2 regions of the Streptomyces sp. NPDC048270 genome follow, and region 1 is predicted to be linked to the other one. Evidence: riboswitches for the same ligand, from Rfam matches in the RefSeq annotation. Region 1 holds a riboswitch; the other holds the start of a gene.
The links. A riboswitch is a leader RNA that binds a small molecule or an ion and turns the genes downstream of it on or off. The one in region 1 is predicted to bind thiamine pyrophosphate.
Positions count from the first base shown of each region.

Region 1 (4,721 bases):
CGCATACGATGCGCAGGTGGGCCCGCACACTCGGCCCATGCCCATCGTGCCCGATGCCGCCGGCCGTGACTTCGACGACCGGGAAGCACGCGATCGGGGGGCCGCCGCGGACGGCGGCCCCCTCTTCCGCGCCGAAACGCCGCCGCAGGAGCCCATGCCCAGCCCCCCGCCCCCGCCTTCGCAGGCACCGCAGGACGCCTCGCCTCCGCCGCCGAAGAAGCGGGCGGGGAGGGACCTGCGCGCCGCCATAGGGGTCGGCGTCGGCCTCGGCGCGGTGATCTTCGCGTCGCTGTTCATCGTCAAGGCGGTCTTCGTCGGCGTCATCGTCGTGGCGGTCGTCGTGGGCCTGTGGGAGCTGACCTCCCGGCTGCAGGAGAAGAAGGGCATCAAGGCCCCGCTGGTCCCGCTCGCCGTCGGCGGCGCGGCCATGGTCATCGCCGGATACGTCCGGGGAGCCGAGGGCGCCTGGGTGGCCATGGCCCTGACGGCCCTCGCCGTCCTGGTCTGGCGGATGACCGAACCGCCCGAGGACTACCTCAAGGACGTCACGGCGGGTGTCTTCGCCGCGTTCTACGTGCCCTTCCTGGCCACCTTCGTCGCCATGCTGCTCACCGCCGAGGACGGGCCGCAGCGCGTGGTCACCTTCCTGGTGCTGACGGTGGTCAGCGACACCGGGGCTTACGCCGTCGGCTGGCGCTTCGGCAAGACCAAGCTCGCGCCGCGCATCAGCCCCGGGAAGACCCGCGAGGGGTTGTTCGGCGCGGTGGCGTTCGCGATGGCGGCCGGCGCGCTGTGCATGGAGTTCCTGATCGACGGCGGCTCGTGGTGGCAGGGGCTGCTGCTGGGGCTGGCGGTCGCGGTCAGCGCCACGCTGGGCGACCTCGGCGAGTCGATGATCAAGCGCGACCTGGGCATCAAGGACATGGGCACCCTGCTCCCGGGCCACGGCGGCATCATGGACCGGCTGGACTCGCTGCTGCCGACCGCCCCGGTGGTGTGGCTGCTGCTGGCGGCCTTCGTCGGAACCGGCTGACAGGGCTCGGGTTATCCTGGAGGGCGCGCCGCGTGGACGTGGCGCGCCCTTTCCGTCGCGCGGCCGAGCCGCGGACCGGCCCTGCACGCGCGGGGTGACCCCCCACCTCGTCGTACTGAGGAGTACCGCATGGCCCCCCGTCCCGTTCCCGGTGAGCTCACCTTCGTCGCGCCCCGCGGAGCGAAGCGGCCGCCCCGGCACCTCGCCGACATGACCCCGGCCGAACGCCGCGAGGCGGTCGCCGCGATCGGCGAGAAGCCGTTCCGGGCCAAGCAGCTCTCCCAGCACTACTTCGCGCGCTACGCGCACGACCCGGCCGAGTGGACCGACATCCCGGCGGGCTCGCGGGAGAAGCTCCAGCAGGAGCTGCTCCCCGACCTGATGAACGTCCTGCGGCACATCAGCTGCGACAACGACACCACGCGCAAGACCCTGTGGAAGCTGCACGACGGCACGCTCGTCGAGTCCGTGCTGATGCGCTACCCCGACCGGGTCACCATGTGCATCTCCTCGCAGGCCGGCTGCGGCATGAACTGCCCGTTCTGCGCCACCGGCCAGGCCGGTCTGGACCGCAACCTCTCCACCGCCGAGATCGTGCACCAGATCGTCGACGGCATGCGCGCGCTGCGCGACGGCGAGGTCCCCGGCGGCCCGGCCCGCCTGTCGAACATCGTCTTCATGGGCATGGGCGAGCCGCTGGCCAACTACAACCGCGTGGTCGGCGCCATCCGCCGCCTCACCGACCCGGAGCCCGACGGCCTCGGCCTGTCGCAGCGCGGCATCACGGTCTCCACCGTCGGCCTGGTCCCGGCCATGCTGCGCTTCGCCGACGAGGGCTTCAAGTGCCGTCTCGCGGTCTCGCTGCACGCCCCCGACGACGAGCTGCGCGACACCCTGGTCCCCGTGAACACCCGCTGGAACGTCCGCGAGGTGCTGGACGCGGCCTGGGAGTACGCCGAGAAGTCCGGCCGCCGGATCTCCATCGAGTACGCCCTGATCCGCGACATCAACGACCAGGCCTGGCGCGGCGACCTGCTGGGCAAGCTGCTCAAGGGCAAGCGCGTCCACGTCAACCTGATTCCGCTGAACCCGACGCCGGGCTCCAAGTGGACCGCCTCGCGGCCCGAGGACGAGAAGGCCTTCGTCGAGGCCATCGCCCGGCACGGGGTGCCCGTCACCGTTCGGGACACCCGCGGCCAGGAGATCGACGGCGCGTGCGGCCAGCTCGCCGCCTCGGAGCGCTAGTTTCCGCCGCGAGAGGCCTCTATTCGGCCACGGGGTACCCTGTGGCCGAACCAATTTCATATTCCGACAGGGGAGCGCCACAGCGCTGAGAGTGCGGTTCCGTCACCGCAGACCCTCTGAACCTCGCCCCGGTCATTCGGGGTAGGAAGTTCGGTCACCACTCATGCTGTTGCGCCCTGCCCGGCGTCCGCTCCCACAGAGCGCCGGGCAGGGCCGCGTCTTCTCCTGGTCATCCAGGAGGAATCACCAGTGAGCACCACCAAGAAGATCGCGGGCGCCGCGCTCGCGGCCGCGCTGGGCGTCACCACGCTCAGCGCCTGCGGCGGCGGCGACGCCAAGGACAAGAACGCGGGCGCGAGCGACGCCCCGAAGTCCAAGACCGTCACGCTCGTCTCCCACGACTCCTTCAACGTGACCGACGCGGTCCTCAAGGAGTTCGAGCAGCAGAGCGGCTACACCGTCAAGGTCCTGAAGTCCGGGGACGCCGGCGCGGCGCTCAACCAGGAGATCCTCACCAAGGGCACCCCCCGCGGCGACGTCTTCTTCGGCGTGGACAACACCCTGCTCTCGCGCGCCCTCGACAACGGCATCTTCACGCCGTACGAGGCCAAGGGCCTGGGCGGGGTGAAGCCGGAGTTCCAGCTCGACAAGGAGCACCGGGTCACCCCGATCGACTCCGGCGACATCTGCGTCAACTACGACAAGGCCTACTTCGCCGACAAGAAGATCGCCCCGCCGCAGACGCTGGACGACCTGGTCAAGCCGGAGTACAAGAACCTGCTGGTCACCGAGAACGCCGCGACCTCCTCGCCGGGCCTCGGCTTCCTGCTCGCCACCGTCGGCAAGTACGGCGACGAGGGCTGGAAGGACTACTGGAGCAAGCTCAAGGCCAACGGCGTCGAGGTCGTCGACGGCTGGGAGCAGGCCTACAACGAGCGCTTCTCCGGCTCCGCGGGCGGCAAGAAGGCCAAGGGCGACCGCCCGCTGGTGGTCTCCTACGCCTCCAGCCCGCCGGTCGAGGTGCTGTACGCCGAGCCGCAGCCGGCCGAGGCCCCGACGGGTGTCGCCACCGGCACCTGCTTCCGCCAGACCGAGTTCGCCGGCCTGCTGAAGGGCGCGAAGAACGAGGAGGGCGGCAAGGCCCTCGTGGACTTCCTGATCAGCAAGAAGTTCCAGGAGGACATGCCGCTCCAGATGTTCGTGAACCCCGTGACGAAGGACGCCGCCCTGCCGGAGCTGTTCACCAAGCACGGCGTGGTGGTCGACAAGCCCGAGAACGTGGCTCCCGAGACCATCGCCAAGAACCGTGAGCAGTGGGTCAAGGCATGGACCTCGCTCGTCGTGAAGTAGGCGGCACCAAGGGAACGGGCGCGGCGCCGGGGGGCGCCGCGCCGGTCCCCGGCCCCCGCGAAGGCGGCCGGGCCCTGGCCGTACGGCTCGCCCTGATGGCCGTGCCCCTCGCCTTCTTCGGGCTGTTCTTCGCCTATCCCGTGGCCTCGATCGTCGGGCGGGGCCTCAAGACGGACGCCGGCTGGCAGCTCGGGAGGATCGGCGAGGTGCCGACCCGGCCCGACATCGCCGACGTGCTCTGGTTCACCACCTGGCAGGCGCTCGCCTCCACCGCGCTCACCCTGCTGATCGCGCTCCCCGGCGCCTACGCCTTCGCGCGCTTCGAGTTCCCCGGCAAGCAGGTGCTCCGGGCCCTGGTGACCGTCCCGTTCGTCCTGCCGACCGTGGTGGTCGGCACCGCCTTCCTCGCGCTCGTCGGCCGGGGCGGGCTGCTCGACGAGCTGGCGGGCGTCCGGCTCGACACCACCGTCTGGGCGATCCTCCTCGCGCACGTCTTCTTCAACTACGCCGTCGTCGTCCGCACGGTCGGCGGACTGTGGGCCCAGCTCGACCCCCGCCAGGAAGAGGCCGCCCGGGTCCTGGGCGCCGGCCGCTTCGCCGCCTGGCGGCGGGTGACGCTGCCCGCGCTGGCCCCGGCCGTGGCCGCGGCCTCGCTGATGGTGTTCCTGTTCACCTTCAGCTCCTTCGGCGTCGTACTGATCCTGGGCGGGCCCTCGTACTCCACCCTGGAGGTGGAGGTCTACCGGCAGACCGCGCAGCTCCTGGACCTGCCCACGGCGGCCGTGCTGACGATGGTGCAGTTCGCGGCGATCGGCGCGATCCTCGCGGTGCACGCCTGGACGGTGCGCAAGCGGGAGACGGCGCTGCGGCTGGTCGATCCGGGGCGCACGACGCACCGGCCGCGCGGCTGGGCGCAGCGCACCCTGCTGGGCGGGGTGCTGCTGACGGTCGCCCTGCTGATCGTGGCCCCGCTGGCGGTGCTGGTGGAGCGGTCCTTCGACGCGCCCGGCGGATACGGGTTCGGCTTCTACCGGGCGCTGCAGGAGGTGGGCGCGGGCGGCGGGACCTTCCTGGTGCCGCCGCTGGAGGCGAT
Region 1 covers NZ_JBEZLV010000015.1:62,776-67,496, forward strand. The annotation lists gene AB0D66_RS15885 (phosphatidate cytidylyltransferase) at 1-1,033, shown strand, start outside; gene rlmN (23S rRNA (adenine(2503)-C(2))-methyltransferase RlmN) at 1,163-2,278, shown strand; TPP riboswitch at 2,337-2,444, shown strand; gene AB0D66_RS15895 (thiamine ABC transporter substrate-binding protein) at 2,528-3,628, shown strand; gene AB0D66_RS15900 (iron ABC transporter permease) at 3,724-4,721, shown strand, end outside.

Region 2 (4,721 bases), on a different contig from region 1:
GCAGGGTGTCGGCCCCGCCGTGGTGGCCGGCGTACTGGACGAAGCGCCCGAACTGCTCGGACCAGAAGTACGGCACCGGGTCGTAGGCCTCGGCCGGCTCCGCGGCCAGGATGTTCGCGGCGACCGTCCGCGGCCCCTGGAGCGCGTTGTCCCAGTGGTGCACGAGCAGCCGGGCCCCGTAGCGGGCCGACGGGAAGGAGGCGCAGTCGCCGACCGCGTACACCCCGGGCAGCGAGGTGCGCAGGTGGGCGTCGGCGGTGACCGAGCCGTCGGGGCCGAGCGATACGCCGGTCCCGGCCAGCCAGCCGGTGGCGGGGCGGGCGCCGATGCCCACCACGACCGCGCCGGCCGGCAGGGCCCGCCCGTCCGCGAGCAGCACCCGGTCCCCGTCGATCCCGGCGACCTTCGCGCCGGTGACCAGCTCGGCGCCCGCCTCCGCGTACCAGCGGGCCATGGGCTCGGCGACCTCCGCGGGCAGCGCGCCCGCCAGGACCCGGTCCGCGGCCTCGACCACGGTCACCTCGCAGCCCGCCTCCCGGGCCGCGGTGGCGAACTCCGCGCCGATCCAGCCCGCCCCGACGACCACGATCGAGGGCGCGGCCGCCAGTACGGGGCGCAGCCGCTCGGCGTCGTCCAGGGTGCGCAGCAGGTGCACGCCCGGGACCCCGTCGGTGCCGGGCAGGGTCAGCGGCTGGGCGCCGGTGGCCAGGACGAGGACGCCGTACGGGACCGGTCCGGCCTCGGTGTCCAGTTCGCGTGCGGCGGCCCGGAGCCCGGTGACCTCCGTGCCGAGCCTCAGCTCGATGTCCAGCGCTTCGAAGTCCACGTCGAAGGCGGAGTCCTCGGCCTTGCCGAGCAGGACCGCCTTGGACAGCGGGGGCCGGTCGTAGGGCTGGTGGGGCTCGGCGCCCAGCAGGGTCACCGGTCCGGTGAATCCGCGCTCGCGCAGGGCGACCGCGGTCTGCACACCGGCCATTCCGGCGCCGACGATCACGACGCCGCTCTCAGTCTGTTCCGTCTGCTCGTTCACCCGGCCACCCTAATCACCTGACGACTCGTCAGGAATAGGTGCCCCTTACCCGGTGTCGGCGGCGGGGTTAGTCTGGCCACCGTACCTATCGCGGGAGTCCGGGCGCACCGGGCTGAGAGGGAGGCTGGACGGCCTCCGACCGTACGAACCTGATCCGGGTCATGCCGGCGAAGGGAGGGGCTGGACGCCCATGCACTCATCTCGAAAGGGATCCGACGTCCTCGTCATCGGGGGCGGGATCATCGGGCTCGTCACCGCCTGGCGGGCCGCCCGGCGGGGCCTCGGCACCGTACTGGCCGACCCCGCCCCCGGCGGCGGGGCCGCCCAGGTCGCGGCGGGGATGCTCGCCCCGGTCACGGAGCTGCACTACGGCGAGGAGGCCCTGCTGGGCCTGGGCCTCGCCTCCGCCGCACGCTATCCGGGGTTCGCCGCCGAGCTCGCCGAGGCGAGCGGCGGGGTGGACATCGGCTACCGCGCCTGCGGCACCCTGGCCGTCGCCCTCGACGCCGACGACCGGCTCCACCTGCGCGAGCTGCACGCCCTCCAGCGCCGCTGCGGCCTGGACTCGGAGTGGCTCACCGGCCGCGAGTGCCGCCGCCTGGAGCCGATGCTGGCCCCGGGCGTGCGCGGCGGGCTGCGCGTGGACGGCGACCACCAGGTCGACCCCCGCCGGCTCGCGGCCGCCCTGCTGGCCGCGTGCGAGCGGGCCGGCGTGGACGTCCGGCGGGCGAGCGCGGAGCGGCTGCTGGTCACCGCGGACCGGGCGGCCGGCGCCGTCCTCGACGACGGTACGGAGCTGCGCGCGGACCAGGTGGTGCTGGCGGCGGGCTCGCTCAGCGGCCGGCTGGCGGGCGTACCGGCCGAGGTGGTGGCACCCGTACGACCGGTGAAGGGGCAGGTGCTGCGCCTGTCCGTGCCCCCCGCCTACGCGCCGTTCCTGTCGCGGACGGTCCGGGCCGTCGTGCGCGGCAGCCACGTCTACCTGGTGCCGCGGGAGAACGGCGAGCTCGTCATCGGCGCCACCAGCGAGGAACTCGGCTGGGACACCACGGTCACCGCGGGCGGGGTCTACGAACTCCTGCGCGACGCCCACGAGCTGGTGCCCGGCATCACCGAACTCCCGCTGGTGGAGACCCGGGCGGGGCTGCGCCCCGGCTCGCCCGACAACGCGCCGATGCTCGGCCCGACCGACCTGCCGGGCCTGCACCTGGCCACGGGCCACTACCGCAACGGGGTGCTGCTGACCCCGCTCACCGGCGAGGTCATGGCGGACCTGCTGACCACCGGCGAACTGCCGCCGATCGCCCGCCCCTTCACCCCCCGCCGGTTCTCCGCCGCACGTCAGGAGTCGTACGCATGACCATCTCCGTCAACGGCGAGCCGCGCGAGGTCGCGGCCGGCACCACGCTCGACGCGGTGGTCGCCACCCTGACCGCGGCGCCCTCCGGGGTCGCCGCCGCCCTCAACGAGACCGTGGTCCCGCGCGGGCAGTGGCCGGCCACGCCGGTGGGCGACGGCGACCGGGTCGAGGTCCTCACCGCGGTCCAGGGAGGCTGAGCGGCATGGCGGACGACCTCTTCGCACTCGGCGGCCGCACCTTCTCCTCCCGCCTGATCATGGGTACGGGCGGGGCCCCGAGCCTGGACGTGCTGGAGCGGGCCCTGGCGGCCTCCGGCACGGAACTCACGACGGTGGCGATGCGGCGGCTGGACCCGACGGTCCAGGGCTCCGTCCTCTCCGTGCTCTCGAAGCTCGGCATCGCGGTCCTGCCCAACACGGCGGGCTGCTTCACGGCGGGCGAGGCCGTGCTGACGGCGCGGCTCGCGCGGGAGGCGCTGGGCACGGACTGGGTCAAGCTGGAGGTGGTCGCGGACGAGCGGACCCTCCTGCCGGACGGGGTGGAACTCCTCGACGCGGCCGAGACCCTCGTGGACGAGGGCTTCACCGTCCTTCCCTACACCAACGACGACCCGGTGCTGGCGCGCAAGCTGGAGGACGTGGGCTGCGCGGCGATCATGCCACTGGGGTCGCCGATCGGCTCGGGGATGGGGATCCGCAACCCGCACAACTTCGAGCTGATCACGGAACGGGCGGGGGTCCCGGTGATCCTGGACGCGGGCGCCGGGACGGCCTCGGACGTCGCCCTGGCGATGGAACTGGGCTGCGCGGCCGTGATGCTCGCCTCAGCGGTGACCCGGGCCCAGGAGCCGGTGCTGATGGCCGGCGCGATGCGGGACGCCGTGTCGGCGGGGCGCCTCGCCTTCCGCGCGGGGCGCATCCCGCAGCGCCGCTTCGCCGAAGCCTCCTCTCCTGCGGAGGGCCGCGCCACCCTGGACCCCGAACGCCCGGCGTTCTGACCCGCGGGGGCCGGGGCGGAGCCCCGATCGTCGAGCCTCGCCGGCGATCGAGGCGGATGGTCTGCGGCCGGCCCCCGGCAACGGTTCGCAGGCGGGTGCGTCACAGGTGCGCTGCAAGGGGACCCGCCCCGGCCGGGCCGCGTCGGCGCGCCAATAGAATCGCCGGGTGGATACGACCCTGGATGACCCCCTCGTCGGGCGCGTGCTCGACGGCCGCTACCGCGTTGACGCCCGTATCGCGGCCGGCGGCATGGCCACGGTCTACCGGACCGTCGACACCCGCCTGGACCGCGTCCTGGCCCTGAAGGTGATGCACCCGGCCCTCGCCGCGGACGCCGCCTTCGTCGACCGGTTCATCCGCGAGGCGAAGTCCGTGGCCCGGCTCGCCCACCCCAACGTCGTCGCCGTCTTCGACCAGGGCACGGACGGGCCGTACGTCTACCTCGCCATGGAGTACGTCTCCGGCTGCACCCTGCGCGACGTGCTCCGCGAGCGCGGCGCGCTCCAGCCGAGGGCCGCCCTCGACATCCTGGAGCCCGTGCTGGCCGCCCTCGGCGCCGCCCACCGGGCCGGCTTCGTACACCGCGACATGAAGCCCGAGAACGTCCTGATCGGCGACGACGGCCGGGTCAAGGTGGCCGACTTCGGGCTGGTCCGGTCCGTGGACTCGGTGACCCACACCACCGGCTCCGTCCTCGGCACCGTCTCCTACCTGGCCCCCGAGCAGATCGAGAACGGCGTCACCGACACCCGCGTGGACGTCTACGCCTGCGGTGTCGTCCTGTACGAGATGCTCACCGGCACCAAGCCGCACACCGGCGGCTCCCCCGCGCAGGTGCTCTACCAGCACCTCAACGAGGACGTGCCGCCCCCGTCCGCCGCCGTCCCCGGCCTCCCCGTCGGCCTCGACGAACTCGTCGCGCAGGCCACCGCGCGCAACCCGGAGCTGCGCCCCTACGACGCCGCCGCCCTGCTCGGCCTCACCCGCGAGGCCCGCGCACAGCTCAGCGACCCCGAGCTGGACGCCGTACCGCCGCAGGCGCGCGCCGAGGAGCGGACGGCCGCCGAGGACCGCACCAGCGTGATCCCCCGCCCGGTCACCGCGCACCAGCCCGTGCACCAGACCTCCCGGCTGCAGGCTCCGCCGCCGCCTCCGCCCGCCCCGCCGGCCGCCCGCGGGCCCCGGCGCGGCGTGCTGCTGGTCGTCGCGGGCGTGCTGCTCGCCCTCGGGCTCGGCACGGGGGTCTGGTACATCAACTCCGGCCAGTTCACCAAGGTGCCGAACCTGCTCGGCAAGACCGAGGAGCAGGCCAAGTCGCAGCTCTCGGCGGCCG
Region 2 covers NZ_JBEZLV010000009.1:31,452-36,172, reverse strand. The annotation lists gene AB0D66_RS10865 (FAD-dependent oxidoreductase) at 1-1,030, opposite strand, end outside; TPP riboswitch at 1,111-1,223, shown strand; gene thiO (glycine oxidase ThiO) at 1,221-2,390, shown strand; gene thiS (sulfur carrier protein ThiS) at 2,387-2,587, shown strand; gene AB0D66_RS10850 (thiazole synthase) at 2,593-3,387, shown strand; gene pknB (Stk1 family PASTA domain-containing Ser/Thr kinase) at 3,554-4,721, shown strand, end outside.
Region 2: another riboswitch for thiamine pyrophosphate. It lies ahead of thiO (glycine oxidase ThiO); the one in region 1 lies ahead of AB0D66_RS15895 (thiamine ABC transporter substrate-binding protein).